DNA from 3 places in the Vibrio profundum genome. Region 1 is predicted to be linked to each of the others. Evidence: predicted binding sites of a transcription regulator. Region 1 holds the regulator's gene; each other region holds the start of a gene.
The links. Region 1 encodes CRP, which controls carbon source genes, mostly activating them, when cyclic AMP is high. Its sites were predicted from a motif close to TGTGANNNNNNTCACA; they were not measured.
Positions count from the first base shown of each region.

Region 2: dinG (ATP-dependent DNA helicase DinG) is a predicted target of CRP. The motif match lies at 7,021-7,036, and genes of this name have one in related genera.
Region 3: pyrG (CTP synthase) is a predicted target of CRP. The motif match lies at 8,464-8,479, and genes of this name have one in related genera.

Region 1 covers NZ_JAKJTA010000006.1:135,407-145,305, reverse strand. Annotated here, with positions in the region: gene L4C34_RS06685 (DUF1338 domain-containing protein) at 1-530, shown strand, start outside; gene crp (cAMP-activated global transcriptional regulator CRP) at 648-1,280, opposite strand; gene L4C34_RS06675 (phosphoribulokinase) at 1,530-2,399, opposite strand; gene L4C34_RS06670 (YheU family protein) at 2,461-2,688, opposite strand; gene L4C34_RS06665 (TIGR02444 family protein) at 2,780-3,250, opposite strand; gene L4C34_RS06660 (ABC transporter ATP-binding protein) at 3,250-5,169, opposite strand; gene kefG (glutathione-regulated potassium-efflux system ancillary protein KefG) at 5,303-5,890, shown strand; gene kefB (glutathione-regulated potassium-efflux system protein KefB) at 5,874-7,673, shown strand; gene L4C34_RS06645 (YheV family putative zinc ribbon protein) at 7,737-7,937, shown strand; gene slyD (peptidylprolyl isomerase) at 8,027-8,557, shown strand; gene L4C34_RS06635 (isoaspartyl peptidase/L-asparaginase family protein) at 8,706-9,647, shown strand; gene L4C34_RS06630 (adenylosuccinate synthase) at 9,823-9,899, shown strand, end outside.
Region 2 covers NZ_JAKJTA010000003.1:421,916-431,814, forward strand. Annotated here, with positions in the region: gene L4C34_RS01900 (methyl-accepting chemotaxis protein) at 1-1,893, shown strand, start outside; gene L4C34_RS01905 (ribosomal protein uL16 3-hydroxylase) at 2,112-3,293, opposite strand; gene rsmS (pleiotropic regulatory protein RsmS) at 3,293-3,472, opposite strand; gene L4C34_RS01915 (primosomal replication protein) at 3,469-4,023, opposite strand; gene L4C34_RS01920 (sulfite exporter TauE/SafE family protein) at 4,028-4,798, opposite strand; gene dinG (ATP-dependent DNA helicase DinG) at 4,857-6,932, opposite strand; gene L4C34_RS01930 (porin) at 7,434-8,546, shown strand; gene bioA (adenosylmethionine--8-amino-7-oxononanoate transaminase) at 8,611-9,888, opposite strand.
Region 3 covers NZ_JAKJTA010000008.1:173,048-182,946, reverse strand. Annotated here, with positions in the region: gene pdxJ (pyridoxine 5'-phosphate synthase) at 1-502, shown strand, start outside; gene acpS (holo-ACP synthase) at 509-889, shown strand; gene barA (two-component sensor histidine kinase BarA) at 886-3,717, opposite strand; gene rlmD (23S rRNA (uracil(1939)-C(5))-methyltransferase RlmD) at 3,883-5,199, shown strand; gene relA (GTP diphosphokinase) at 5,275-7,494, shown strand; gene mazG (nucleoside triphosphate pyrophosphohydrolase) at 7,586-8,374, shown strand; gene pyrG (CTP synthase) at 8,564-9,899, shown strand, end outside.

The DNA of each region.
Region 1 (9,899 bases):
ATCAGCCTAAGGTGTTCATCAGTGAATTGTTGGTAGAGAAATTACCGAGCCAAGCGCAAGCTATTGTTGAGCGCTTGGTACAACAAGTCGATTCACAGCGTTTACACTCACATGAGTTTCTATCGGCTGGGCGTTTATGGGACATCAGCTTCGATGACTATCAGTGCCTTGCTAAGAGTAGCGAATACGCCGCTTGGTTGTCGGTTCATGGTTATGGTGCTAATCACTTTACGGTGAGCGTTAACCAGCTCAATCGCTTCGAGCAAGTCAAACAAGTGAACGATTACCTGACACAATCTGGTTTTGCAATTAATCAATCGGGTGGAGAAGTAAAAGGGTCGCCTGAAGTTTTGTTAGAACAATCATCGACGATGGCTGATAAAGTCGTGGTGACATTTAGCGATGGTCAGCATGAAGTGCCGGGTGGGTTCTACGAATTTGCTAAGCGTTACGCTATGGCCAATGGCGAGCTATACCCAGGCTTTGTTGCAGCGTCTGCAGATAAGATCTTTGAAAGCACTAATCTTTGATAATATTGATTTATAAAAAGATGAAGGAAGGGTGAGTGTGAAAACTCGCTCTTTGCTAAAACATAAAGCCACCTCAATGAGGTGGCTTTATTGTCTGCATCTTTAATTGCTAGGTGATTAACGAGTGCCGTATACGACGATCGTTTTACCGTGCGCAGAAATCAGATTCTGCTCTTCTAGCATTTTAAGGATACGACCAACAGTTTCGCGGGAGCAACCAACAATCTGGCCAATTTCTTGGCGAGTGATTTTGATTTGCATGCCATCAGGGTGGGTCATTGCATCCGGTTGTTTCGCCAGATTAAGCAGTGTTTGGGCAATACGGCCCGTCACATCTAGGAAAGCTAAATCGCCAACTTTTTGGCTAGTCACTTTCAATCTGCTCGCAATCTGTGAAGACAGACGCATCAGGATGTCAGGGTTAACTTGGATAAGCTGACGGAATTTCTTAAAAGAAATTTCAGCAACTTCGCATGGAGATTTAGCTCTTACCCAGGCTGTACGTTCTTGATCTTCTTCAAATAGACCAAGTTCGCCGATGAAATCACCTTGGTTGAGGTAAGACAGGATCATCTCCTTGCCTTCTTCGTCTTTTATCAGAACCGCAACAGATCCTTTAACAATGTAATACAACGTTTCCGCCTTCTCGCCCGCATGGATCAACGTGCTCTTTGAAGGGTACTTATGAATATGACAATGTGAAAGAAACCACTCTAATGTTGGGTCGGTTTGAGGTTTACCTAGAACCATAATATCTCACTTCCTCTGCAGGTGATGCTTGCCGTGTTCCATAATTTAGCCAGACCAGAAACCTGGTCTATCAGGACAAAATAGTTTCCTTATGCCGCAAGCTATCTTGTGTTTCCTTTCTGATAGTATCCTTTTTGCCACAGAATTTCTTGATTTAAATGGCTCGGAGGCGCGCATTTTATAGGCAAAAACGTGCCTAAGATCACGCTATGAGAACTCAGTGTCATTCGTGGCTAAATCTTGAGCACTCTAGCCTATTTTACCCGTCTCGATCAACTGTTGCAAAATTGGTCGTACGATCAGCTCCATGGCAAAGCTCATTTTGCCCCCAGGAACGACAAGCGTGTTATGACGCGACATGAATGAGCCATCAATCATAGCGAGCAGGTATGGAAAATCGACGTTTTTCATTCCGCGTAACCGGATGACCACAAAGCTTTCATCGAGGCTGGGGATGCCTTTGGCATTGAGTGGATTGGAAGTATCAACGGTTGGAACACGCTGGAAATTGATATGAGTACGAGAGAATTGTGGGGTGATGTAGTTTAGGTAGTCGTCCATAGAACGCACGATGGAGTCCATCACGGCTTCTCGTGAGTGGCCGCGGTCACGGGTGTCACGGACAAATTTCTGTATCCACTCAAGGTTAACAATGGGCACCATGCCAATTAGTAGATCGACATGTTGGGCGACATTGACGTCACCATCTACGACCCCCCCGTGCAAGCCTTCGTAGAACAATACATCGGTATTGGTGGGTAAGTCTTGCCAAGGAGTAAACGTGCCGGGCATTTGATTGTAGGGTACGGCCTCATCAAAGGTGTGTAAGTAGCGGCGTACTTGGCCGACTCCTTCCTTACCAAAGGTTTTGAAAAATTGCTCCAGCGTGGTGAAATTATTGGCTTGTGGTCCGAAGTAGCTGATGTGCCGCCCTTGTTCGCGGGCTTTACGGATCTCCACGTCCATCTCGGGGCGAGTGAATTGATGGAAACTGTCACCTTCTACCCATGCAGGCTTGATGTTCATCATATTGAACATCTTTCTAAACGCTTCCGATGTGGTGGTCGTTCCAGCTCCTGATGAACCGGTGACGGCGATAATGGGGTGCTTTGCTGACATGACGAGCCCTGTCTATTCGATAATTGCCTTTGGCGAATGACTATAGCAGGAACTGGCTTGGCTATGAAATATTGCCTTGAAATGTATGACGAAGCTGAATGTTTACCGATTCATGCAGCTCTGAATACACGATGACCGCTTCATTATTTTTTAGCTGTATTTTTACTTGGTCGACTTTATTTTGTAGCGAGAATTCTTCTGTTCCGTAGTCGGTGCCTTCACGTAGTACAAACTCATGAATGAGGTTGTCTAGTGTCTCAGTTTCGAGCTGTTGCCAAGGTATGATCATATCAAGCTTTTAAGGGGTAAGTTGAGCGAGGGCAGCAGTATACCTGAGCCGATAGCAAAAAACCTACCCTGCTGAGAGTGTACATATGAGGCTAACTGCTTACTTTGGCATTGCTAAAGATGGGATAGAGGCGCTCTGCACCAAGCTGCCGACAATAGCTCAAGGTTAACGGTGTGGTTGTGGGGCTGATGAGGCCTAAGCTATTCACACAGGCAACCAAGTCGGATTGCTGCTGCTTTTCAAGTTGCAGCTCAAACTGGAGTGACTCTCGGTAGAGAGAGTCAGGGAGATGCTGTTTATATTGTCGCCTTAGCTGACGAAAATTGTGCAGCAGAGCCTCCGTACGCCCTACGCAGGTCTCCACTTGGTGCCAGTCTTGCTCTTGAAATGCTATTTGCTGCTCATCAAGCCACTTGAGCAATAGCAGTAAATTCACATTGCCCCGAAAGTGGTTCTGTAATTCTAAACAAGCGTTTTTAACTTGCCTTATTCCGTAGTATTGCAAGCTAAACTGCCACAACCTTTCTAAGGTTAATGGCATGCTAGCAGACTTCACCGTCATTACGCGTTGAGTTCCTGTTCCATATTTTCGAGTTCTTCTTGCAGCGACATCCATTCTAGCTCGACTTCCTCAAGTTTAGACTTACTACTGGCTTGTGCGCTGAGTACTTGGTTAAGTTTAGTCTTATTTTCTGCTTCATATAAGGAAGCCTCTACTAATTGCTCTTCGGCCTCGCTTAACTGTTGCTGCAGTCTATCCATTTCTTTTTCCAATTTGGTCAGAGTTTTGCGAATTGGTGCAGTAAGCTTACGAAACTCTGCTTCCTTACGCTTTTGCTCTTTTTTGGAGGCGGCGCTGTGGCTGGTATCTTTTTCCAAGCTTGGGGCTTGATTAGCCTTTCGCGTCAGCTTTTGTTGTTCCGTGAGCCATTTATAATAGCCAGTGAGGTCATCGTTAAACGGTGCAACTTGGCGGTTATCAACCAAATATAGCTCGTCTGTGGTCGCACGCAGCAAATAACGGTCGTGGCTGACAATGACCATGGCGCCTTCAAATGACTGCAGAGCTAATGTCAGCGCTTGACGCATATCCAAATCAAGGTGGTTGGTCGGTTCATCGAGCAGCAATAAGTTGGGTTTACCCCAGACAATCAGCGCTAGCACGAGGCGGGCTTTTTCGCCCCCAGAAAATGGAGCTACTTTCTCAAGCGATTTCTCGCCTTGAAAGCCGAAGCTGCCTAAGTAATCACGCAGTTGCTGTTCGGTATGCTTGGGTGCGATTTGCATCATATGTTGCAAAGGCGATTCTTCAGGGTGCAGGGTTTCAAGCTGATGCTGAGCAAAATAACCAATTTTGACCCCTTGTGAGTAAATAAACTCGCCGCTTTGCGGTATCAACTCCCCCGATAATAATTTGATTAACGTCGATTTACCTGCGCCATTTCTGCCGAGCAATCCAATACGGCTGCCGGGGACGAGGTTTAAACGAATTTTCTCTAGAATTAGGTTGTCTTCGTAGCCTGCGGATACGTGATCCATCCTCAATATTGGATTTGGAAGCGCGTCAGGTTGCTTGAATTCAAAGCTAAATGGGTTATCAAACTGAGCGGGAAGAACCTTTTCCATTTTTTCCAGCGCTTTGATACGACTTTGCGCTTGGCGGGCCTTAGAGGCTTTGTAGCGAAATCGGTCGATATAGCTTTGCATGTGCGACATTTGCTTTTGTTGCTTTTGATACGAAGCTTGCTGTAGTAGAAGTTTCTGCGCGCGCTGGCTTTCGAACGACGAATAGTTGCCGGTGTACTCATTGAGTGATTGGTTTTCAACATGGATCACTCGGCTTACGATAGGGTCGAGAAAATCTCGGTCATGGGAAATGAGAATTAAAGTGCCCGGATAAGTCTGCAGCCATTGCTCTAGCCACATGACAGCGTCTAAATCCAAGTGGTTGGTTGGTTCGTCCAGTAATAACAAATCTGAGCGACACAGTAGCGCTTGAGCGAGGTTCAGGCGCATCCGCCAGCCACCAGAAAACTGGGTTAAGTGCCAGCCCATCTGCGTTTGGCTAAATCCTAGCCCGTCTAACAATTCTGCCGCTCTGGATTGAATGGTATAGCCGCCAATCGTTTCAATTTGTCCATGCAGTTCAGCCGCGAGAGTGCCATTGTCATCGGCCTCGGCTTGCAGTAGCGCTTTTTCCAATTGACGGTATTCACGATCGCCATCAATAACATATTCGATTGCGCTGCGCTCAATTGCTGGAGTTTCTTGTGCAACCCAAGCTAGCTGCCAATGACTCGGCTGGCTGAAGTTGCCCGCATCAATACTTAGCTCATCTTTCATGAGTGCAAAGAGAGTCGATTTACCACAGCCGTTTTTACCGACTAGGCCAATCTTATCTCCGGGGTGGATGGTTGCTGAGGCGTGTTCGAGAAGTGGTTTGCCGCCGCGCAGCAATTGAATATCAGAGAAGGTAATCATAAATTTCTAGGGTAATTAGTTAAGCGATCTTCGGGAATAGTAGGGTGAATGAGGATAAATGTCGATCATTATGCAATTTGAGGTATGATTCACAATAGGTAGGAAAAATTCGACAAGGACTGTGGCACGACGAATGGTAAACCCAACGGCAACGACTATCTCCCCTCCGAAGGTACTGGTGATTTATGCTCATCCAGACCCAGATAGCTCGATCGCAAATCAAACGTTAATTAATAATATAAGCGACTTAGAGCATGTGTTAGTGCATGACATCTACGCTCAATACCCTGACTTCTTTATCGATGTGCATCATGAGCAGCAATTATTATTGCAACATGATGTGATTGTTTTTCAGCATCCCCTGTATATGTATTCTTGTCCTTCGCTGCTTAAAGAGTGGTTTGATCGGGTTCTTGCCAAAGGGTTTGCATTTGGCGAGCATTGTGCGCTGCAGGGGAAGAGCTGGAGGAATGTTATCACCACGGGTGGTAAATTTTTGGCCTTTGATGAGAAGGGCTATAATAAATACCCGTTGGAACAAATTCTGCAACCTTTTGAGTTGACCGCCGCGCTATGCAAAATGGAGTGGTTCGAGCCATTGGTTCTGTATTGGTCGCATCACGTGACGGACGTACAGCGCGAGCGGCATGCTCAGCAATATCGAGAGTGGTTGATCTCTCCTTGCTCGTTATCAGGAGGCGATAATGGAGATTGCACATGATGTACTAGAAAGCTGTGCGATTTTTCTTGCGGCAGCGGTGGTCACGGTACCGATCGCGCAGCGGTTAGGCCTGGGCTCCGTATTAGGATATTTGCTAGCAGGGGTGGCTATCGGCCCCTGGGGGCTTGGCCTGATCGATGATGTTGAAGCCATTTTGCATTTTGCAGAATTTGGCGTGGTGTTGCTGCTTTTCTTGATAGGGTTAGAGCTGAATCCTCAGAAGTTATGGCAGTTACGAGGGCCGATTCTTGGCTTTGGTGGGGCTCAGGTCGTGATCACGACCGCGGTATTGGCCAGCATTGCGAATTTGGCGGGCATGTCTTGGCAAGTCAGTTTAGTTATTGGCATGGGGCTAGCACTTTCATCGACTGCCATTGCGTTGAAAGTGATTGAAGAGCAAGAGCTCGAGGGAACGGAGGCTGGCCATTCAGGCTTTTCAGTGCTCTTATTTCAAGATATTGCGGTGATTCCTATGCTGGCTTTGATGCCAGTCCTTGCAGGAAACACGGCCGGAAACTGGTTGGATGCCGCTTGGATCTTAGGTGCGGTTATTGGCCTGTTTATTTTTGGTCACTTTTTACTTCGTCCATTGTTTCGCTATGTGATTATGACTGGCGTACGTGAATTATTTACGGTCACAGCACTGATGTTAGTAGTCGGTATTGCTGTCATCATGAAGCACCTAGGTATTTCGATGGCGCTGGGCACCTTTTTGGCGGGTGTACTGCTGGCCGACAGTGAATATCGGCATGAGCTGGAAATAGCAATCGAGCCGTTTAAAGGCCTGCTGTTGGGACTGTTTTTTATTTCGATTGGCATGGCGGTGAATCTAGGGCTGTTTTTGCTTGCGCCGTTTAAAGTGTTGGCGGCGGTGGTGGGGCTTATCATGGTCAAGGCCATCATCATTTACTTGATTGGCCGTGTTTCAGGAGTGAGAGCCAAAACGCGCAGTCGCGTGGCCGCTATTTTGAGTCAGGGCGGTGAATTTGCGTTCGTTATTTTCACAGCAGCCAATAGTGAAGGCTTGCTGAGTCATTCACAGTCTTCTTTTTTGTTGGTGGTGGTGAGCATGTCTATGGTGACCACGCCGTTACTACTGATGGCGCAAAATCGTTGGTTTGCGAAACGATTAAACCAAGATGATGAGCCCATGAGTGATGAAATCCATAACGATGAACCTAAGGTTATCATCGCGGGCTTTGGTCGGTTTGGCCAAATTGTCGGTCGTTTAATGTCAGCCAACAAAGTGAAAGTTACGGTATTGGAAAGTGATGCCAGTCAAATTCATTTGTTGCGTAAGTTTGGTTACAAAGTTTACTACGGAGATGCGACTCAGGTTGAGCTGCTACGCTCTGCTGGCGCAGAGCAAGCAGAGGCGATTGTGGTCTGTACGGATTCACCCGATGAAATATTGCGAATTGTCGCAATCTGTAAACAACATTTCCCTAGCCTAAAAATATTAGCGCGGGCTCGCAGCCGGGTTGAAGCCTATCAATTGCTTAGTCATGATGTGACCATTTATTCACGCGAAACGTTTTTAGGCGCATTAGATTTAGGGCGACAAGCTTTAATTGAGTTGGGGATGCATCCGTACAAGGCTAAGCGTGCCGAGGCACATTTCCGGAAACTTGATAATTCTATGTTGCATGAGCTGTTGCCACAGCACAGCGGTGACAAGCAGTTGCTGCATCGCTCTAAAGAGGCGAGGCTAGAGCTGGAAGAAATCTTTAATCGAGAAATGGACAACGACCGTCAATCAAGGGACTATTGGGAAAACAACTAGTCACTGTAAAGTGAGTCATTACACAGTGAATAGGGTATCAATAATAAAACAGACGAGTGTAAAGTGAAGATAAAAAAACGCTTTATTGCAGCGGCCAAGTGTGACCATTGCCATGCACAGGATACTCTGCGCTGGTGGATTGAGAATAACATTGAGCATGTTGAATGTGTTGAGTGTGATTTTTTTGAACAACGTAAACCAAGTTCAGTAAAGGAAAATTCGCACTCTGACCAAGATATGATCGGTATTTTTAAGCCGGAATAAATTGAGTTTCTCTAATTGATCCCCATAATATCGGTAATTCTGATTTGCATGGGGACAAGCCCTCATGCCTACACCGCTCTGGAGCAAATATGAAAATTGAAAACAACTCTGTTGTAAGCCTTGCTTACCAACTTACCCTTGAAGACGGTGTCGTTGCCGACAAATCTACGGCTGAAGCGCCATTAGATTACCTACATGGTCACAACAACCTTATTACTGGGTTGGAAAAGCAGCTTGAAGGGCGAGTAGCGGGCGACAAGTTTACAGCGACTATTGCTCCTGAAGAAGCTTACGGCGAGCATAACGAAGGCCTAGTGCAGCGCGTTCCTGCTAACGTATTTCAAGGCGTAGAGCAAATTGAAGTGGGCATGCGCTTTTTAGCGGATACCGACCAAGGTCAAATCCCAGTGGAAGTGACTGAAGTTGACGGTGACGAAGTTGTTGTTGATGGCAACCATATGCTAGCAGGCCAGACACTGCAGTTTGACGTAGAAGTTGTCGCGGTTCGCGCAGCAACTCAAGAAGAAATTGACCACGGCCACATCCATGCGGCTGGTGGTTGTAGCAGCGAAGAAAGTGCAGATGATTGCTGTGGCGACGAGAGCTGCCCATCTCACTAATTTCGTCAGTAGACTAAATTGTGAAAGCGCCGCTTGTTGATGCATGCGGCGCTTTTTTAATATCTGTAATTAACTAATTAACTAATTAACTAATTAACTAATTAACTAATTAACTAATTAACTAATTAACCAGTAAAAAGGGGACTCAGTGGTCACACCATATTCAATTGCTATTCACGGTGGTGCTGGCACTATCGACAAATCTAAAATGTCGCAGGACTTACTTGATGAGGTAAAATCCGCGTTGTCGAAGGCGGTTCACTCCGGTCATCAAATATTGGTAAACGGTGGTGATGCCTTAGATGCGGCGGTGGCGGCAGTGAAGGTATTGGAGGACTGCCCTTATTTTAATGCAGGGAAAGGCTCGGTGTTGAACCATAAAGAAATAGTAGAAATGGACGCTTCTGTGATGCACGGAGAAAGCCTACAAGCGGGGGCGATTGCGGGTGTTCGCCATATAAAAAACCCCATCGTTTTGGCGCAAGATGTCATGACCAAGAGCGATCACGTGCTGCTTATTGGTGAAGGTGCAGAAGAGTTCGCATTTCAACATGGGCACGGTTACACAGAGCAGGATTACTTTGTTACCGAACGCCGCTATGAGCAACTGCAAGCGATGAGAGAGAAAGGTGCATGCGCTTTATCTGAGTCTAAATACCCTGATGACAAGAAGTTTGGTACGGTTGGCGCTGTTGCCCTTGATAAGTGTGGGAACCTAGCAGCGGCCACCAGTACCGGCGGTTTGACCAACAAACGCTATGGCCGAGTGGGGGACACTGCATTGATTGGCGCAGGAACAGTGGCAGAGAATGGCAATGTGGCGGTATCGACAACTGGAATGGGAGAGGTATTCATCCGCAAGCGGGTAGCCAGCGACGTAGCCGCAAGAATGCAGTATTTAAATGAAGATGTCGCAACGGCCTGTGAGAGTGTGATTCAGGGTGAAGTGAAATCCATGGGTGGAGAAGGCGGGTTGATTGCGATTGATGCGCGTGGCAAGGTCCATTTTTCTATGAATAGTTCGGGAATGTATCGTGCGTCGATTGATACTCTGGGAGCGCTAACGGTAAAAGTCTATTCGGACGAATAATACGCATATATTTTCGCGCAAAAAACGGCCGAAAGATAACGCCTATCACTAGACTATTTATAGTCGTTTATCAACGCTTTAACTGGTTATTCGTTAGATATGTCTAAAAAAACGACTGTACAAAATCTCATTCGGTGCTAGAATCCATTTTTAACTAGCAATCAGACTTGGAAAGATGGGAAATAACGTAGTCGTTCTAGGCACCCAATGGGGTGACGAAGGTAAAGGTAAAATTGTTGACCTTTTAACTGA
Region 2 (9,899 bases), on a different contig from region 1:
ATTTATCGTTCTGAAATGTTGGCCTCGAATGCGTTGTTTTATAAGTCCAATAGCGAAGAAAACTTTGGCTCAAGTGAAGAATTGCGGACCGCGTTAACTGACATGGTGAAGAACGCCGTAGATTCCTACTCGTCGATTCAGGGGGCGTATTTAGTCTTCCAGCCCAACATGTTAGATGGAGAAGACGGCAATTATGTCAATGCTCACTATGTGGGTTCAAACGAGATTGGCCAGTTTGCTTCTTATTGGCAGCAAACTGATAGTGGCAGTGCTACACCCGGTGTCTTAAGCAAGAAGGACCTTACGGAATCGAGTAACAGCGAGCGTTTTTTCTGCCCAATATCGAGCGGGAGTGCATGTGTGTCGAGCCCTAGACTGGAAAAACGGGGTAATGCGGATGTGTTGGCGGCATCGATTTCGATGCCGATTAAAAAAGATGGCAAGGTGATTGGTTTCTTTGGCATTGATTTAAACTTGAATAAATTATCTCAAGTGGCTCAAGAGTCAGATAGCAGCTTGTTTGGCGGAGCGGGTGGAGTATTTATTATTAGCCTTGATGGTTCTCTCATTGCTTCAGATGATCCTAGTTTGGCTGTTGGTGCCCCCTTTAGCAGCAAACATGTTACAAGCGATACAATGACGGACTTTCTATTTGGTGGTGACGTGGCGACGAAATGGAGCCAAGACGGAGAGTGGTTAACCGTGTTTGCACCTATTATGGTCGCAAACCAAACATGGGGTGTTATCTTTGAAATGCCACGCAGTAGCGTATTGGCCGATGTCGATCAGTTGGATGCATTGATCAGCCACGAAGTTGAGTCAGGTGTGGTGGCTGAATTGGGCGCGGGCGTGATATTTGTTATCGCAGGTTTGGTGCTTATCGCTTTACTCGCTCGCAGCATAGTGAAACCTATCAAAGAAGTGGTGGTTCGCTTAGACGATATCGCTTCGGGGGAAGGGGACTTGACCCAACGTTTGGATGTGAAATCGAAAGATGAAATTGGCCAGCTCGCCAGTGGGTTTAATCAGTTTTTAGAAAAGTTGCAAACGATCATAAGCCAAGTGGTCGACACCACTCACAAAGTTGCCAACACCACTGAGCAAGCGAAAACGGCAGCAGCCCATACCCGCCATAGTAGCGAATCTCAGTTTAAAGAAGTGGATATGGTGGCAACCGCATGTGAAGAGATGACGCATACAGCCAGTTTGGTGGTGAGTAATGCCGAAGCTGCGGTGAAATCGGCCACTGAAGCCAATGCTGCCGCAGACACAGGCAAGCAAGTCATCGAGCAATCTGAAAGCGAGATGGTCAACTTGGTGGATAGGATGAATAGCGCAGTCCCTGTAGTGGAAGAGCTCGCCAAAAATAATGCTAACATTACCGAAATATTGGCTGTTATTGAGGGGATTTCAGAGCAAACGAACTTGCTTGCCTTGAATGCTGCCATTGAAGCTGCACGTGCAGGTGAACAAGGCAGAGGCTTTGCTGTGGTAGCAGATGAAGTGAGAAATCTAGCCAGCCGAACTCATGACTCCGTGGGTGAAATTCGTGATGTGATTACGCAGGTTCAACGGGGGACTCAAGATGTAGTGGATGTGATTCAGCAAGGGAATGACATGGCGAATCAATCGGCTTCACAAGTTAACAAAGCGGTGGCTGAGCTTAATCATATTGTTGAGGCCATCATGGCAATCAACGATATGAATACACAAATAGTGAAGGCTGCGGAAGAGCAGCAAACGGTATCAGGCGAAGTTAATCAGAGCGTGACCAACATCCGCGATTTAAGCGCACAAATCTTAGAACAAGCTGGAGAGTCGGAGTCGGTCGGTGAGCAAATTGGCAATTTATCATCGGAACAGCAAAAATTGGTCGATCAGTTTAAAGTTTAAGCGTTAGAACTTTTGTAGCTTGTAGCTTGTAGCTTGTAGCTTGTAGCTTGTAGCTTGTAGCTTGTAGCTTGTAGCTTGTAGCTTGTAGCTTGTAGCTTGTAGCTTGTAGCTTGTAGCTTGTAGCTTGTAGTTTTCAGATAGCAAAGAAAGGCTTCACAGGTATCGCTAGAAATAGGATAAGCCTGTGGAGCCTTCTTTAATTTCGGTTTTACAAAGACTTATTCTTCGACCATGCCCTCAAAGCTCACGTCGTTGAAGTACCAGTAGCCTTTTGCGACTAGCTTGCTCAACAGCTTCATTTGCGCAGAATCTGGTTTTAGTCCTTTGGCATCGAGATCGTCGGCACTAACCATTTCGTGATTGCACAATGCTGGAATCAAAGTGTCATCGGGCGTTTCAAGGAAAAACTCATCGCCATTGACGTATATCTTCTGTGTGTCACCAGAGTGATAGAAGGCGCGTAGACCTGCGAGTTTGTGCAGCACATCGCCAGATTCTAGGCACTCAGAGAGCTCTGCTGGGCTTTGAGGCTCATCTTCTTGGGAGACAATATCAAGTTGGTGGCGCGACTGGCTCAGCAAACTCGCCGTAAACTCTTTGAGCAGTTCGGTATCATTGAGGCTTTTTTCAATAATGTTGCGTAGCTGCTGAAAGGTGTCTTTGGATATTTCGCCTGAATGTTCTTGCAGAGTTAAATCGGCGCAGGAAACGTGGTTATCGCCTAGTTCACGGCCGAGATAAAAGTCCGCTAAGTGGCTCACCAATTCCTGCTCTTTTGGACTGCGAAAACCCAATGAATAGCTCATGCTCTCTTCCAGCGCGTAGCCTTCGTGAGGAAAGCCCGGTGGGATATACAGGATATCACCCGGCTCTAAAACGGTATCTATGATGGCATCAAAGCTTTCAATTTGGCGAAGTGCGCTCGCTTGAACCAGCTCGGTATATTGACCTTTATCTTCCGCGCCGACACGCCAGTGGCGTTTACCTTGTCCCTGTACGATGAAGACATCATATTGATCGATATGCGGGCCAACACCACCACCTTGAGTAGAGTAGCTGACCATAACATCATCAAACAGCCATTGCGGGATGGCTGAAAATGGTTGAACAAGCTCAGCGGTTTCAATATGCCAGTGGTTGGCAGCTTGAACAATTAATTGCCAGTGATCAGCTGGCAGATCAGCAAAAATGGATTCCTCAAAAGGCCCGTGCGACGCTGTCCATTTACCGTCGGTATTGGTGATCATTCTAGAGTCGATATCTTCTTCCAGCGCTAACCCTGCCAGTTCGTCGGGGCTAATTGGATCGATAAAGTTGGCAAAACCACCTTTAAGGACGGTTGGACGTTTTTGCCAAAAATCTTGCATAAACGTCGCTAAGTCGAACGTCAATTGATACATCATTTATTCTCTTGCTGCAGTTTATTTTCTAGGTCACTTCGAACGATATCGAGCGCTGCAAGTGCAGTACTCGGATCCACTTCGTTTGATTCAAATAAGTAGATAAGATCGACCGCGAGTTTCACTTCATCGGGTGCATTTTCCAATGAATGAGAAGGAGTTGGGTTGTCTGGCTTCATCTCTGTGGGTTCTTTTCTTTAAAGGCTATATATTTATCCAGCTTAGCTTGGGCATCTAGGCAGCGCTTTAGTCGCTGTTCGGCTTGCAGTAATGCTTGCTGGTGTTGTTTGTATTGGCTTGCGGGCGCTGAGTGCAGTTTCTGTTGATTTTCGGCGACTAGTTCGCGCAATCTTCTCGTCCATTCTTGGTGTTGAGAGCGCTCTTGATAGAGCTGTTTGATTGATTTGCCAGTATACATGGCGTGTTTCGGTTCTTGAGCGCGAATGGATTGGGTCGCTAACTCTCTTTGTATCGCTTCCAGTTGCGCGATTAGGGTGTCTGCGGCAGATTCGGCTTGTTCTGCGCTGAGCGCACAAGGGTCAGCATGTTGATATATATGTTCAAAACTGGCTTTTGCTTCGAGAACACACGGTAAAAGTTTTTTTGCTCGGCAATGAAACAATTGCTCATCAAAAAGCGGTTTATGATGCTCGCCTCGCTGAGTATCGAGTTGCTCTGCTTGTTTCGCGAGAGAATCTAGAGTAGTCGATATTTGTTTCAATGTGGTCATTGGGTTAGAACCAAGCCTGATAAGCGAGTTTGATGGCGAGTACACTCACCATAGTCACAAATACCGGGCGAATAAACTTTGCGCCAAACTTAATTGCAGAATGTGCGCCAACAAAAGCGCCCGCCATCAAGCAAACGCCCATCGTCAAGCCAAGCATCCAATTGACGTGACCAAGGTAGGCAAACGCAATCAGAGAGGTAAAATTGCTGGTGAAGTTCATGGCTTTGGCAAGCCCTGATGCGAGCAGAATGTTGAATCGGTACAGTGCCATTGAACTCACGGTCCAAAATGCGCCAGTGCCAGGCCCTGCGAGGCCATCGTAAAAACCAATGGCCAAGCCTTGAGTAGTTTGCTTTTTATGAAAATTAGGGTCTGAGACTGGCACCGCACTTTTTTGTGCATCGGGAGTTTTGTGCCAAATAGTGTAGACGGCAGCCACCAAAATAATCAGCGGTAGTGCTTTATCTAACCAAGCGGTGCTGATCTTATCGACTAAAAATGTCCCCATAATCGCACCGACAAAAGTCGCCGCAAAGCAACGTCCCCAGAATCTTGGTTTAAAGAGTCGCTTACGAAAATAAGTGAGGGCGGCAGTAGAAGAGGCGAACGATGCTGCAAGTTTATTGGTGCCTAAGGCAAGATGAGGTGGCAAACCTAACGAGAGTAATGTTGGGACAGTCAGCATTCCGCCTCCGCCAGCAACGGCGTCAATAAAGCCAGCGATAAAGGCGACAGACGCGATTAAAGCCAGAGTAGTGGGCTCGATATATTCCATTATTGTGTTCTTTCTTATTATTGTAGCTGTAGTGAGTATGGGTACATTCTAGCTGAGCTTAGCGCTCGATATTTATGCGAAACGGCGGCAAAGAGTCGATGAGTGCTTGGCCATAACGTTTGGTCACAATGCGCCGATCGAGGATGACGACTCTACCAGAATCTTGTTCTTTGCGCAGCAGGCGGCCAGCAGCCTGAATCAACTTTTTACTCGCCTCTGGCACAGCGATCTGCATAAACGGATTGCCCCCTTTATGCTCAACGTATTCGGCATGCGCTTGTTCGACGGGAGATGTTGGTACAGCAAATGGAATTTTAGTGATGACGAGGTTTTCAAGTAGCTCACCGGGCAAATCTAAGCCTTCTGAAAAACTGCCTGTACCAAATAAAATACTGGTTTTGCCGCACTGAACTAAGGTCTTGTGTTTGTTCAAAATTTTAGTTCGAGAAGCATCACCTTGCACTTGTAGCGCCCAGCCTTTTTTGATCCACGGCTTATTCAGTTTGTCCGCGACTCGGTTCATCTGCCAATAGGAAGCGAATAACACTAAATTGGCTTTACCATCGGCGATCATGTCTGGCAGCACTTCACATAAGTGATCTGTGTAGGGTTCAGCTTGCGGCTCAAATTTCATCTTAGGGATGTAAAGCTCGGCTTTATTTGGGTAGTCGAAAGGAGAGGCCAAAGACAAAAATCGGGTGCCATCTTGCGCATCTTCACTGATTCCCGCTTGGCGGCAGAAGAAGCTAAAGGAGTTGAGTGCACGCATTGTAGCAGACACCAACACGGCGCCAACGCAGCGGCTCCATAACTGTTGGTCTAGTTTCCAGCCTGCTTCAAGTGGCGACACATTGACGATAAAGTCGCCTTCGCTATCTGGATGTAGCTCTAGCCATCGTGCTAGCGGCGCGCCTTTTTCATGCTTTGGCTCAGCCATTAAACTCCACACTTGAGCGAGGTTTTCCATACGTTGGATATAGAAGCCGAGCTCGGTGAGGGCAGGCTCTGCCAGTTTGCTGGAGATTTCCCCTTCTTTGACTCGTTCGGCAATCAAGTCAGCAATTTTGCTGAGGGATTGCAGCCCTTTGGATGAAATCTTTTTGAGCTCTTTGGCTTCGTTTTCCAGCCACTCAGGTAAATCACCATGCTCGAAGCGGTACACTTTTTCTTGGAAGTGATCTGGGTTGAACTGGCGCGCTAACTGAGTCAGTGCGGGAATGAGTTCTTGAGCAGAATTTTGCAGTTCGTTACGAAAGCGGCTTACCCGTTTTTCGTCGGCCAAACTAGAGAATTTGGTCGCTGATTGATTGAGTTTTTCTAGCCAGCTGGCCGCACCTTTGAGGCTAGCGGCGGCAGATGAATGGTCGCGTGCCACTTTAGGCAGGTGATGCGCCTCATCGAACACATAAATTGTATCGTCTGGCTCAGGTAAAATGACACCGCCGCCAAGATCGGCATCGGCCATCACTAGGCTGTGATTGGCGATGATCACGTCTGCTTTATCTAGGTCTGAACGTGATTTTTGAAATGGGCAATCCCGATGTGCGGGCAGTCCGTTGTTGCAGCTGTGCTTGTCGCTAACGATGGTGCGCCACACGTCATCACGAATAGGGCTTGGCCAACTGTCTCTATCGCCGTCCCATTTACCTGTCGCAAGCTTTTGAGAGAGCTCTTTGAGCAGTTCAATGTCCGATGCTTTGGGCTTGGTTTCAAAGATAGCTAATTGTTCGCCGTCGGTATCACCGCTTGCGGCGAGCTTTTCCGCGCAGCAATAGCGCTGACGCCCTTTCACAAGCTGAAAGCTAAAATCTAGGTCGGTGATTCGTCTATATAAGGGTAAATCTTTATCTAGCAGCTGTTCTTGCAGAGCTACGGTAGCGGTGGAGATCACTACCTTTTTATTGTTTAACACGGCAAACGGAATCGCCGCCATCAGATAAGAAAGAGATTTACCAATCCCGGTGCCTGCTTCCGCCACAATGATTCGGTTGGCTTTGTGGTATTCCCCCGACAAAGTCTTAGCAATTTCTGCCACCAGATAATTTTGCGCTCGGCGTGGAACAAAATTGTCTAACTGCGCTTGTAGGTTGCGATAGCTGTCGCGGATCGCTGTTTGAATATTACTGGCTGGCATATAAAGACCTAGAAAAATCAGAGTGCAGATACTACCACAATTTTGCGCGATATTCGGTCTGCGGAAAGGGATTTCTTTCCTATATAAATTAGATCTTTGTCACACAATTTACGGCGCAACCGATTCCTTATGTGAATAAAATTAACGTAGTTGATAGTTCTTGTGAATCTATTTCTGATGGTTTTTTAATCTAAATTTATCCACATTTTGTATACAAAATAACCTTTTCATTTTAATTGTCTATTTTACTTACACTTTTCTCATCTGGCTGCTAATACTTAACTCAATAGTTAGAAATCAATAGCTTAATTGCAAGTTATTGTTTTATTTAGGATTTTGAATTAAAGGTGCGAAAGTGTAAGGCCTTCAGCTGATGGAAAGTGATTTAACAGGCTGATAGCGAATGAATTTAGTGATGACATCAAACCAGCAGAGTAAGAGTCGTGACTAATCACCAAAGGGAACCGGACAAGGATTTCCCAAACTAAGAAAAGGCAGTGGATGATGATGAGAAAAACGCTAATCGCAATGGCGGTGCTTGCGGCTGCAGGTACGGCAAACGCGGCTCAGATTTATGGGTCGGATACAGCGAAAGTTTCCTTGAAAGGGGAGATCGATACCTATATTTCTTCATGGGAGCGCGACGATACCGCGACAACCCAAACTAAAGGTGACCCTGATGTGAATATGTGGGCCAAAATTCAAATGGATGCCGAGCACCAAATCAATGGTACGTTCACCGCTTTTGGTTCCTTTGAAATGGAAAATGGCTCTTGGTGGAATGGGACTGTTAGTGCCATATCGACCGATGACTTATATGCTGGGGTAAAAACCTCTAGTTGGGGCGTAGTTGCTGGTGAACATGGCGACTGGGCAAACTCGATGAAGGCACTCGAAAAAGACGACATCGATAATGATGCTTATTATTTAGGCACAGCTGGTGGCCACCACAGAGAATCAACGGGGCACGGGATCGGCTTTAAGTTTTATGGGGTTGAGGGCTTAACGGTTGTCGCAGATGTCACAACCAACAGTGATGAAGATATCGACCCTACATGGGGCACGTCGGTCAATTATTCTCTAGAGAACTATAACCTTGCCGTAGCTTATCAAGTGGGTGAAACAGCATCAGGAGTAGCTAGCGCAACAGGGCAGTACAAAGCGACTGATTATCATAAAGGCGGGGTGTCGGCTTCGGCTACCTTTGGAGGACTTTATTTAGCCCTTACTTACGTCAACTATGAGGGTGTAGATACATTTGGTTTCTTTGGGCCCACTACCGCGAAGGGCAGTACTATTGCAGATGATACCTTCTATGAGGGTAATGCCTTTGGTGGTGCAGCATCCTTTACGGTGGATAAACTGCGTTTGTACACTACTTATAGTTTGATGTCGAACGATAAGGCTACCCTCGTTACAACTACAAGTAGTACAACATCAGACGTAAATGACGCTGACAATTCACTTTTGGTTGTCGGCGCGGATTACGGAGTGCTAGACAATCTAACTGTGTTTGTTGAATACCAAAACTCGACCGCAGAAGCAGGACTCAATACTTCAGCTGTCGATCTAGATGCCTATTCATTTGTGTTAGGTTCTTACTACTCCTTCTAAACGAAGAGATGATTTGTATACTTGAGATAAAGCCAGCGCAACGCGTTGGCTTTTTTCGTGAGCGCTATAAAAAGCATTCCTCGTTTTGCAAACCTTTTTCAATCGCCGAGATCAGCCTTTCAATATGTTCAGGCTGGCTAACAAACGGCGGCATCACATAAATTAATCGACCAAATGGCCTTATCCATACACCTTGCTCAACAAACAACGCTTGAATCACTTCCATATTCACTGGACGGTGAGTTTCCACCACGCCAATCGCGCCTAGCCAACGGGTGTCTTTCACCATGGAATACTGTTTCAACTTGGTTAACCCTTGCTCAAGCTGGTTTTCTATCGTTTGAACTTGTTGCTGCCATTGGTTTTTTGCCAATAGATCTAAACTGGCGCAGGCCACCGCGCACGCTAAAGGGTTACCCATAAAGGTTGGTCCGTGCATAAAACAACCCGCTTCGCCGCCGCAAACAGTTTCTGCCACACGCTTGCTGGCAAGGGTGGCTGAAAGTGTCATGTAGCCCCCAGTCAGTGCCTTACCGACACACAGAATATCTGGTTGGACATCGGCGTGCTCACAGGCGAACAGCTTTCCTGTGCGACCAAAGCCGGTGGCAATTTCATCTACAATCAGTAGCACCCCATATTGATCGCATAATTGGCGAACGCGGAGCAGAAACTCTGGATGGTAAATGCGCATTCCGCCCGCGCCTTGTACGATAGGTTCCAATATGACTGCGGCGATCTCATGGTGATTTTCAGCGATTTTGTGTTTAAAGTCTGCTATATCCTTCTCATTCCACTCTTGCCAGAACCCTACCTTGGGTGACTGGGCGAAAATGTGCTCAGGGAGAAAACCTTTGTATAGAGAATGCATCGAATTGTCTGGATCGGTCACCGACATAGCCGCAAACGTGTCGCCATGATAGCCATCTTTCAACGTGAGGAACTTGGCACGTGGATCGCCTTTGGCGTGCCAATATTGCAGCGCCATTTTTAGCGCGATTTCCACTGCCACTGAACCAGAATCGGCCAGAAAAACGTGCTCTAAGTTATTCGGCGCAATGGCGAGTAACCTTTTGCCAAGCTCGATTGCAGGCTGGTGAGTGATCCCGCCGAACATGATGTGAGACATCGTATCAATTTGCTTGTGTGCGGCTCGGTTTAATTCTGGATGATTGTAACCATGAGTGGCAGCCCACCACGAAGACATTCCATCGACAAGTTGTCGGCCATCTTCCAATTCAATATGCACCCCTCGCGCGCCCACAACGGGATAACAGGGCAGAGGGTTGGTGGTAGAGGTGTAAGGGTGCCAAAGGTGGTCGCGATCGAATTTTAAATCAATGCCAGATGTTC
Region 3 (9,899 bases), on a different contig from region 1:
CGAAATGATCGATATTGCCCTAAACACTCAACCTGAGTATGTGTGTCTTGTGCCAGAGAAGCGTGAAGAGCTTACGACGGAAGGCGGCCTAGATGTGGCTGGCCAGCTAGAGAAAATAAAGCTGGCGACCGGAAAACTGACCGAGGCAGGAATTAAAGTGTCGCTGTTTATCGATGCGGACAAACGTCAGATTGACGCTGCGAAAGCATGTGGTGCTCCGTTTATTGAATTGCATACCGGCCACTATGCCGATGCGAGTGATGATCAAGATAAGCAAGATGAGCTGAAAAAAATCGCTGCGGCGGCTAGCTATGCAGGCGATTTGGGCATCACGGTCAATGCTGGCCACGGCTTAACCTATCACAATGTTGGCCCAATCGCGGCGCTGCCGGAAATCTATGAACTTAACATTGGTCATTCAATTATCGGTCGAGCAGCGTTTGATGGTTTAGCCAAAGCTGTGGCTGATATGAAAGCGATCATGGATACGGCTCGTAGGTAACAGGATATGGCAATTCTAGGCTTAGGGACGGATTTGGCTGAAATTGAGCGCTTTGATAAAGCGCTGCAACGTTCCGGCGATGCATTGGCGAAACGTGTTTTGACCAATGATGAGTACGTTACGTACCTCGCCCGTAAAGACAAAAGTCGTTTTCTAGCGAAGCGTTTCGCTGCTAAAGAAGCGGCTTCCAAAGCGTTAGGCACAGGGATTGCCAATGGCGTTACTTTCCAAGACTTTAATATATACAACGATGACGCTGGAAAACCGCATTTATCATTGATTGACCGCGCTGCGGAACTGGCTGGTGAGATGGGCGCTAACCATCTCCACCTTAGTATCTCAGACGAACGCCATTATGCAGTGGCGACCGTGATTTTAGAATCTTAGCCGTCGTTATCTGCATTGGTATTTGAAGTAAGGTAGCTGGCAGATTGCTCGGTTACCTTACTAATTTCATCTTGTAATTCAAATAGCTCAGGCTCAATTTGTTCAACGGTACTGCCCGAACGTAAGGCGGCTTCTAATGTCGCACAGACGCTTTTTAGCCTAGGTACACCGCTGTAAGCACAGCTACCATGCAGTTTGTGAATGTGCTGCAGGAGCTGCTGAGTGTCTGCGCCATTGTCCATTTCTAGCGCGTGTTGTACGCAAGTTAGTACGTCAGGAAATGAATGCACTAGCATACTCAACATTTCTTGGGCGAGCTCTTCCTTATTCGCTGATTGCTTAAGGGCGAGTGACCAATTGATTATCGATTGATTGTCGTTTGATACCACTGTTGCTAGAGGGGAATCACCGAGCTGCGCTGAGTTTGAAGCGGCGTTTGTGAGTGCGCCTGTCTCAGGCAGCATATTGCCTCCCCACTGAGATAACACCTCCTGAAGCCTCACTTCCTCGATGGGTTTGGTGAGGTAGTCATCCATGCCTTCAGCTAATAGTCTATCTCGCTCGCCACTCATTGCGTGTGCGGTTACGGCAACTACAGGAGTCGTAGCGTTGAGCAGTGTGGTTTTGATGTGTTTGCAGGTGGTCACGCCATCCATGTTCGGCATTTGGATATCCATCAGAATAAGATCAAACTGCTGCGATTTCGCCTGCTGTATTGCCGATTGGCCATTCGAACACGTAACCACATGTGCTACCTGTTCTTGTAACAAAGCAGAAATAAGCTTGAGGTTTGCAGCATTGTCATCCACCGCCATCACGCGCAGTGGCAATTTGTTATGGGTGTTGTCGTTGGCAGGCTCAATATATTCCAGTGGCTGCGGTTTTGGTTTATTGGCCAACAAAGCGTGCAGTAATTTCTTCTTGGCGAGAGGCTTGGTTACGCACTGTATCTGGTACATTTTCGTGAGTTGATCGGCCAGTGCTAAAGAAGTACTTGGCGTTGCGACCACCACATGAGGCGTAATACTGAGTGCCCATTTTAGCTGCCTTTCAACTTCACGGTAGCTGTGTTCTATGCAAGGGCTTAAGTTCAAGACGATATAGTCGTGGTGTGAGCTAGACTCGGGGAGGGTTTCTTCATATGTGACTTTAAGGCCTGCCTGTTCTAGTTGTTGTTGAGCAATGGCTGCAGTACGTTGATTAGGCTCAACGAGTAATAGACTGCGGTTGTGGAGCAGCTCCGCGCCAAACAGGTCGCCCATCGGCATATCGGTGGCGTGTAGGCTTAAGGTAAACCAGAAAGTAGAGCCTTGATGCAAACGGCTGGTGAGGCTGATTTCCCCACCCATTTGCGCGACTAATTTTTGAGTGATGACTAAGCCTAGCCCAGTACCGCCATAGCGACGTGAAATACTGGCGTCTGCCTGACTAAAGGCTTGGAACAGTTGAGCTTGCTGTCTTTCGGAAATGCCGATGCCCGTGTCACGAATCATGAACTGAAGCTCGACTTGCTTGTCTTGTTGGGTACGTAGCTCGACACTGATATCGACGCTGCCTCGCTCGGTGAACTTAATGGCATTGCCTACCAAATTGGTCACGATCTGCTGGATGCGCAGTGGGTCTCCGACTAAACCTGCGGGGATCTTAGGATCGACTTTTAGGGTGATTTCTAAATTTTTCTCATGCGCACTGGTGGCTTGTAAACTCACGACTTCTTCAAGATTTTCTTGGAACTCAAATGGTATTTGTTCTAGTGCTAATTTTCCGGCTTCTAGCTTAGAAAAGTCGAGGATATCATTGATAATAGTTAATAAGTTATTCGCTGATTTCTCGATGGTACCGAGATAATCTGCCTGGCTATGAGAAAGTTGAGTTTTCAACATTTGCCGAGTAAAGCCAATCACTCCGTTTAGTGGCGTACGCAGTTCATGCGACATATTGGCTAAAAACTCGGATTTTACCCGCGCGGCTTCTTGAGCACGCTTTTTAGCGATATCCAACTCAACGTTTTGAATCTCTAATTGTTCTAAGGTCTCGCGTAAATCTGAGGTCGCTTGGTCAATACTGTGCTGCATTTCAATGTGGTATTCCGACAAGGAAGCTGCCATAGCATTGATACCATTTTTGAGCTCGTCGAGCTCGCCATGCAATTTCCCTTCTATCCTGACATCAAGGTGGCCACGACGGATACGGTCGACGGTGTTTTTCATGTGAGTAATGGGCTTAGTAACATCGTGGAGTAAGCGAAAAGCAAAAATGCTCGATAGCCCTAACCCCGCTATTAGCACCAAAAACGCGAAGAAGATTTCTTGATACTGCTGCAACCTCAGCGACGATAAATCGAGTTCTACCGAGATATACCCCAACGCTTGATTCGGCCCTGCTTGGCCTGACAAAGTGTTGATGTACCCCCCTTCTGCGAGGATAGGAGAGCGCAAAATAAGGGTGTTGTCGTGCTGCTCAGAAGTGCCGACCAGAGGAATGGGTTTATTTTTGGGGAAAGTCAGCTCTTGGAAGTTAGGGTGAAAGTTAGAAGTGACAAATAAATCGTGATTGTAATCAAACACAGCAATACTGCGGACAAACTTCGAATTTTTTCTATGCGCAAAACTGATTAGGCGGCGCACCGACTCTCGGTTACGATTTTTGAGCCCTTCAGCACTCGCAATGGCCAAAGGGTTAATGATGCTCAGGCCTTCATTGACGACCTGCTGTTCTAAATCGTGGTAGCGGCTGAATGAAAAAAACGCGCTTAACAATAATCCAACGATTAAGGTTGGCGCCAGTGTTAACGCGATTACACGGGTTTTGAGGCCATATCTTGTCATTATTATCTAAACATCATCTCGTGGATATGGGAAAATAACTCGCTGTGCGAACTATTAAGCTGATTGTTTAGCTTAATCAAGTCGCGACAGTTCGACAATCACCAAAATAGCAAATACTGCACGCTTGGTGAATGACACGCTCAATTTTATATGTGGACTAAGATCATGGCTCGCTTTTTTCAACCGAAAAAATCAAAATTAAATACGAAACATCAACGTCTTATGGTTGAAAAGCTCGATCATCTCGGTGCGGGGCTCGGTTACCTCGATGGTAAGCCAGTCTTTATTCCCAGCGCGCTGCCCAGCGAGGAAGTGTTGATTCAGTTGACCGAAAGTAAGAAAAACTATGCTCGAGCGAAAGTCATCAAGCGCCTTACTTCGGCAGATGAGCGCGTAGAACCGTTTTGTCCTCACTACCAACAATGTGGCGGTTGCCATTTACAGCATTACTCGGAGCAGGCACAAATCGAGCACAAGCAGCAGTCATTAATGCAATTAATGGAAAAGTTGTCAGGTCAAACTGTGCCACTTGATGAATCGATTATCAGCGAGTCAACAGGTTATCGCCGCCGGACCCGTTTGAGCTTAATGTTGGATAAAAAAAACCACCAACTTGCTTTTGGCTTTCGTAAGCAGCAAAGCAATCAGATTGTAAACATTGCGCAATGTGCCGTACTTGATCCTGAACTGAATGCATTGCTGCCAGCGCTTAAGACGTTGTTTCTCGGCTTCAAGAAGAAACAAGTTCTCGGTCATGTGGAGTTAGTGAAAGCGGACAATGGTGTGGTAATGGTACTGCGCCATACGCAGGCATTAGCCTCTTCTGATTCTGAAGCGCTACAACATTTTGCCAGCGAACATGCGTTGACTTTGTATTCTATGCCGAGTGAAAACGAATTGGTGAAGCTCTCTGGTGAACAGCCAATGTATCAAGAGGCTGGCACGCAAATCGCTTTTCAACCCAATAACTTTATTCAAGTGAACCAAAAAGTGAACCAACAAATGGTGGCGAGAGCCATGCAATGGTTGGAACTTGATGAGCAAGATCGGGTCTTAGATCTGTTCTGTGGTGTTGGTAACTTTAGCTTGCCGATCGCCCAAGTGGCTCAGCAAGTGGTTGGCGTTGAAGGTGTGCAAGCGATGGTGGATCAAGCGTCGCAAAATGCGCGGTGTAATCAGCTAAGCAATGTCGCGTTTCATCAAGCGAATTTGGAACTCGATGTCATGGCGAACTCTTGGGCTCACGGCGGTTTTGATAAAGTATTGCTTGATCCCGCGCGAGCTGGTGCCGCTGGAGTGGTCGAGCAGATTGGCCAACTGAGTCCGACTCGCGTGGTGTATGTGTCTTGCAATGCGGCAACACTAGCACGAGACAGCCAAAGCCTTTACGCGCAGGGATACGCCTTAAGCAAACTGGCGATGTTAGATATGTTTCCGCATACGCACCATTTTGAATCAATGGCCTTGTTTGTGAAAAATTGACCCCCACTAATATTGTGTAGGAACCGATATGTTTGGTTGTCTGGTACGTATTATTAGATAGATTAGGATGAAAAGATGGTTGCGGTACGAAGTGCTCATTTAACCCCAGACGAACAGTTTGAGTTAGAGAAATGGATTTCCAGTTTAGGGCAAGAGTCTAGCACGGCGAGCAAACTGACCAAGGTTTATCGTCAGTGTGAACAGATGCTAGCAGACAACGAAGAGGCAGCGTTGTTGTTATGGCGAGGAAGGGAAATGATCGAAATATTGGTCACCTTGTCAATGGATCGCGCAACCCTGATTGCCGCTCAGTTGTTTCCTATTGTGGCCAGTGGTGTTTATGATCGGGAGCTATTGGAGCAAAATCACAGTAAAGAAATTATCAAGCTGATTGATGGTGTTGAGGAAATGGCCGCCATTGGTCAACTGAATGCGACGTTAGAAGCAAACTCGGCCTCTGGGCAAATCGATAACGTACGACGCATGCTGCTCGCGATGGTTGACGATTTTCGCTGCGTAGTTATCAAGCTGGCGGAGCGCATTAGCAACCTAATAGAAGTGAAGCAAGCTCCAGACGAAGTGCGCCAAGCCGCGGCCAAAGAATGTGTCAATATCTACGCGCCTCTAGCTAATCGTCTCGGTATTGGTCAGTTAAAATGGGAAATTGAAGATTACGCTTTTCGTTATCGCCAGTCGGATACCTACAAACAAATCGCCAAACAATTGTCCGAGCGTCGTATTGTTCGTGAACAATACATCCAAGATTTCGTCGATGATTTGTCATCTGAAATGAAAGTCTCGCATATTCAAGCCGAGGTAAGTGGCCGGCCGAAGCACATCTATAGCATTTGGCGAAAAATGCAGAAAAAGAGCCTCGAGTTTGATGAGTTATTTGATGTGCGTGCGGTGCGCATCATTGCCGATCGCCTACAGGATTGTTATGCCGCGTTAGGTATCGTGCACACCAAATATAAACACCTACCTTCTGAGTTTGATGACTATGTCGCGAATCCAAAGCCGAACGGCTACCAATCGATTCACACTGTCGTGCTAGGCCCTGAAGGGAAGACGATAGAAATCCAAATCCGTACGAAACAAATGCATGAAGACTCTGAGCTAGGAGTCGCAGCGCACTGGAAGTACAAAGAAGGCAGTAGCGCACGCAGTGGTTACGATGAAAAAATTACTTGGCTACGTAAACTGATTGATTGGCAAGAGGAAATGTCTGATTCAGGTGAGATGCTGGATGAGCTCCGTAGTCAGGTATTTGATGATCGTGTCTATGCCTTTACGCCGAAAGGGGATGTAGTGGATTTGCCAATGGGAGCGACTCCGCTCGATTTTGCCTACCATATTCACTCCGAAGTGGGTCATCGCTGTATTGGCGCGAAAGTGGGCGGCCGGATTGTTCCCTTTACCCATAAACTGACCATGGGTGATCAGGTTGAAATCATTACAGCAAAAGAGCCGAACCCTTCTCGAGATTGGCTCAATCCGTCGATGGGGTTTGTCCATTCAGGGCGGGCTCGGGCTAAAATCAATGCTTGGTTTAGAAAGCAAAGCCGCGAGAAAAACATTGAAGCGGGCCGAGAAATTTTAGAGACCGAACTTGCTCAAATTGGCGCTAACCTAAAGGATGCCGATGAATATGCGCTGAAGCGTTTTAACGTGAATACCGCCGATGAGTTATATGCCGGTGTCGGCAGTGGCGACTTACGTATTAATCAAATCGTTAATCATATTAATTCGCTGGTGAATAAGCCGACGGCAGAAGAAGAAGATCAGCAGGCTTTACAGAAACTACAAGAATCTGAATATAAAAACCCCGCAACCAGCCGTCCGAAAAAAGATGCGGTTGTGGTTGAAGGGGTGGATAACGTAATGACGCATTTGGCGAGATGTTGCCAGCCGATCCCAGGTGATGAGATCAAAGGCTACATCACTCAAGGGCGCGGTATATCTGTCCACCGCAGTGATTGCGAGCAGTTGGAAGAGCTGCACCACCATGCGCCAGAGAGAATCATTGATACCGTGTGGGGGAGTGGATTTGTCGGATCGTACGTGCTGAGTTTGCGAATCGAAGCAATGGAAAGAGGTGGCTTATTAAAAGACATCACCTCGCTATTAGCTAACGAGAAAGTGAAAGTGAACAGCATGCGCAGTCGCAACGATTATAAGCGCCAGTTGTCGGTGATGGACTTTGATTTGGAGATGTCTAACGTGGAAGTGTTAGCACGGGTCATCACTCGAGTGGAGCAGATCAAAGACGTGATGTCGGTGAAGCGTTTGGGTTAGTGGATTCGCAAACCGGACATATTTATTGTTAGGGGCTATTTAGCCCCTTTTCTTTATCGGCAGGAAAAACGATGAACAGTAGGAATAAACGATGACTCACCCAATAGAGCAATTAGAAAAAATCATGACCCAGTTGCGTGATCCCGATACAGGTTGTCCTTGGGATCAAAAGCAAGATTTCGACACCATTGTTCCGCATACAATTGAAGAAACCTACGAAGTCGTGGATGCGATTTGTCGCCGCGATTGGTCAAATTTACAAGAAGAGTTGGGTGACTTACTCTTCCAAGTGATTTTCTACAGTCAGATGGCGGATGAAAAAGGACTTTTCGATTTTCGTGATGTGGTGGAGACCGTCAATGAGAAACTGACGCGTCGCCATCCTCATGTATTTGCTGGGGTTAATGTCGCGGAAAGCGAACTCAATAAAAATTGGGAGAAAGAGAAGGCCAAAGAAAAAAGCCGCCTTGGCCATGTAGAGAGCAGCATACTTGATTCTCTTCCGCAATCGTTGCCCGCCCTTGCTAAAGCCAATAAAATCCAGAAAAAGTGTGCCTCGGTGGGTTTTGATTGGACCAGCTTAGAACCAGTGCTTGCCAAAGTGAATGAAGAAATTGACGAAGTAATGGCCGAAGTGGAAGCCGAGCCTCAAGAGCAGCCCAAGATAGAAGAAGAGCTAGGGGATTTACTCTTTGCGACGGTGAATTTCGTGCGTCATTTGAAAGTAGACCCTGAAGTGGCACTGACGAAGGCGAACCAAAAGTTTGTGAAACGCTTTCAAAGCGTTGAGCAGCAAGTTCACGCTCAAGGTCATAAAATGGAAAATCTCGACCTCGATGAATTAGAAGCGATTTGGCAGAAGGTGAAACAGCGAGAGTAATGCCTAATATTTTGAAAATATGAATGAAATTCAGGCGTAAAAAAGCAGTAGCAGCGAGCTTGATTTAAAACAAATAGAAAATAAGACACTGTGATATATTTCACGTTGTGGGAGTTATGGGCTTCTGGTATAGTTTCATCCCGTCCAGATGAAACTCATTTATCTCATTCAACCAACTTCAGGTTAAACATGACGACAAATTATATTTTTGTTACTGGCGGGGTTGTATCCTCTCTAGGTAAAGGCATTGCAGCGGCCTCTCTTGCAGCGATTCTAGAAGCTCGTGGTCTTAAAGTGACTATGATGAAGCTTGATCCATACATCAACGTTGATCCGGGCACAATGAGCCCAACTCAGCATGGTGAAGTGTTCGTTACGGAAGATGGCGCTGAAACCGACCTAGACCTTGGTCACTATGAGCGATTCATTCGCACCAAGATGAGCAAGCGCAACAACTTCACTGCAGGTCGTGTTTACTCAGACGTTCTAGCGAAAGAGCGTCGCGGTGATTACTTAGGCGCAACAATTCAAGTTATCCCTCACATTACTAACGCGATCAAAGATCGTGTGATTGCGGGTGCTGAAGGCCAAGATGTGGCTATTGTTGAAGTTGGTGGTACGGTTGGTGATATCGAGTCATTACCGTTTATGGAAGCCATTCGTCAACTTGCAGTTGAACTAGGTCGTGAACGCGCTATGTTCATGCACCTTACATTGGTTCCTTACCTAGCCGCAGCAGGCGAAGTGAAAACTAAACCAACCCAGCACTCTGTAAAAGAGCTGCTATCGATTGGTATCCAACCAGATATCCTTGTTTGCCGTAGCGATCGTACGATTCCGGCGAACGAGCGTAAGAAAATCGCACTGTTCTGTAATGTTCAGGAAAAAGCGGTTATTTCGATGCGAGACGTTGATTCTATCTACAAGATCCCACAACTTATCAAAGCTCAAGGCTTAGATGATTTAGTGTGTACTCGTTTTGGTATTACTGCACCTGAAGCAGACTTATCAGAATGGGAACAGGTTATCTACGAAGAAGCGAACCCAACCGCTGAAGTTACCATTGGTATGGTCGGTAAGTATATTGAACTGCCGGATGCGTACAAATCGGTTAACGAAGCACTGAAGCACGCAGGTCTTAAGAACCGTTTGAGCGTTAATATTAAGTATGTTGACTCTCAAGATGTGGAAAGCAAAGGCGAAGAAGTATTAGCTGGCCTAGATGCTATCTTAGTACCTGGTGGTTTTGGCGATCGTGGTATCGAAGGTAAGATCCGCGCTGCACAATTTGCACGTGAAAATAAAGTCCCATATCTAGGCATTTGTCTAGGTATGCAAGTGGCGCTTATCGAATACGCTCGTAATGTAGCGGGCTTAGAAGGCGCACACTCTTCAGAATTTAATAAAGACACGAAATACCCAGTTGTTGGTTTGATTACTGAATGGGTTGACGGTGAAGGTAAGGTTGAAGAGCGTACTGCAACCTCTGACTTAGGCGGAACAATGCGTCTAGGTTCTCAGCTTT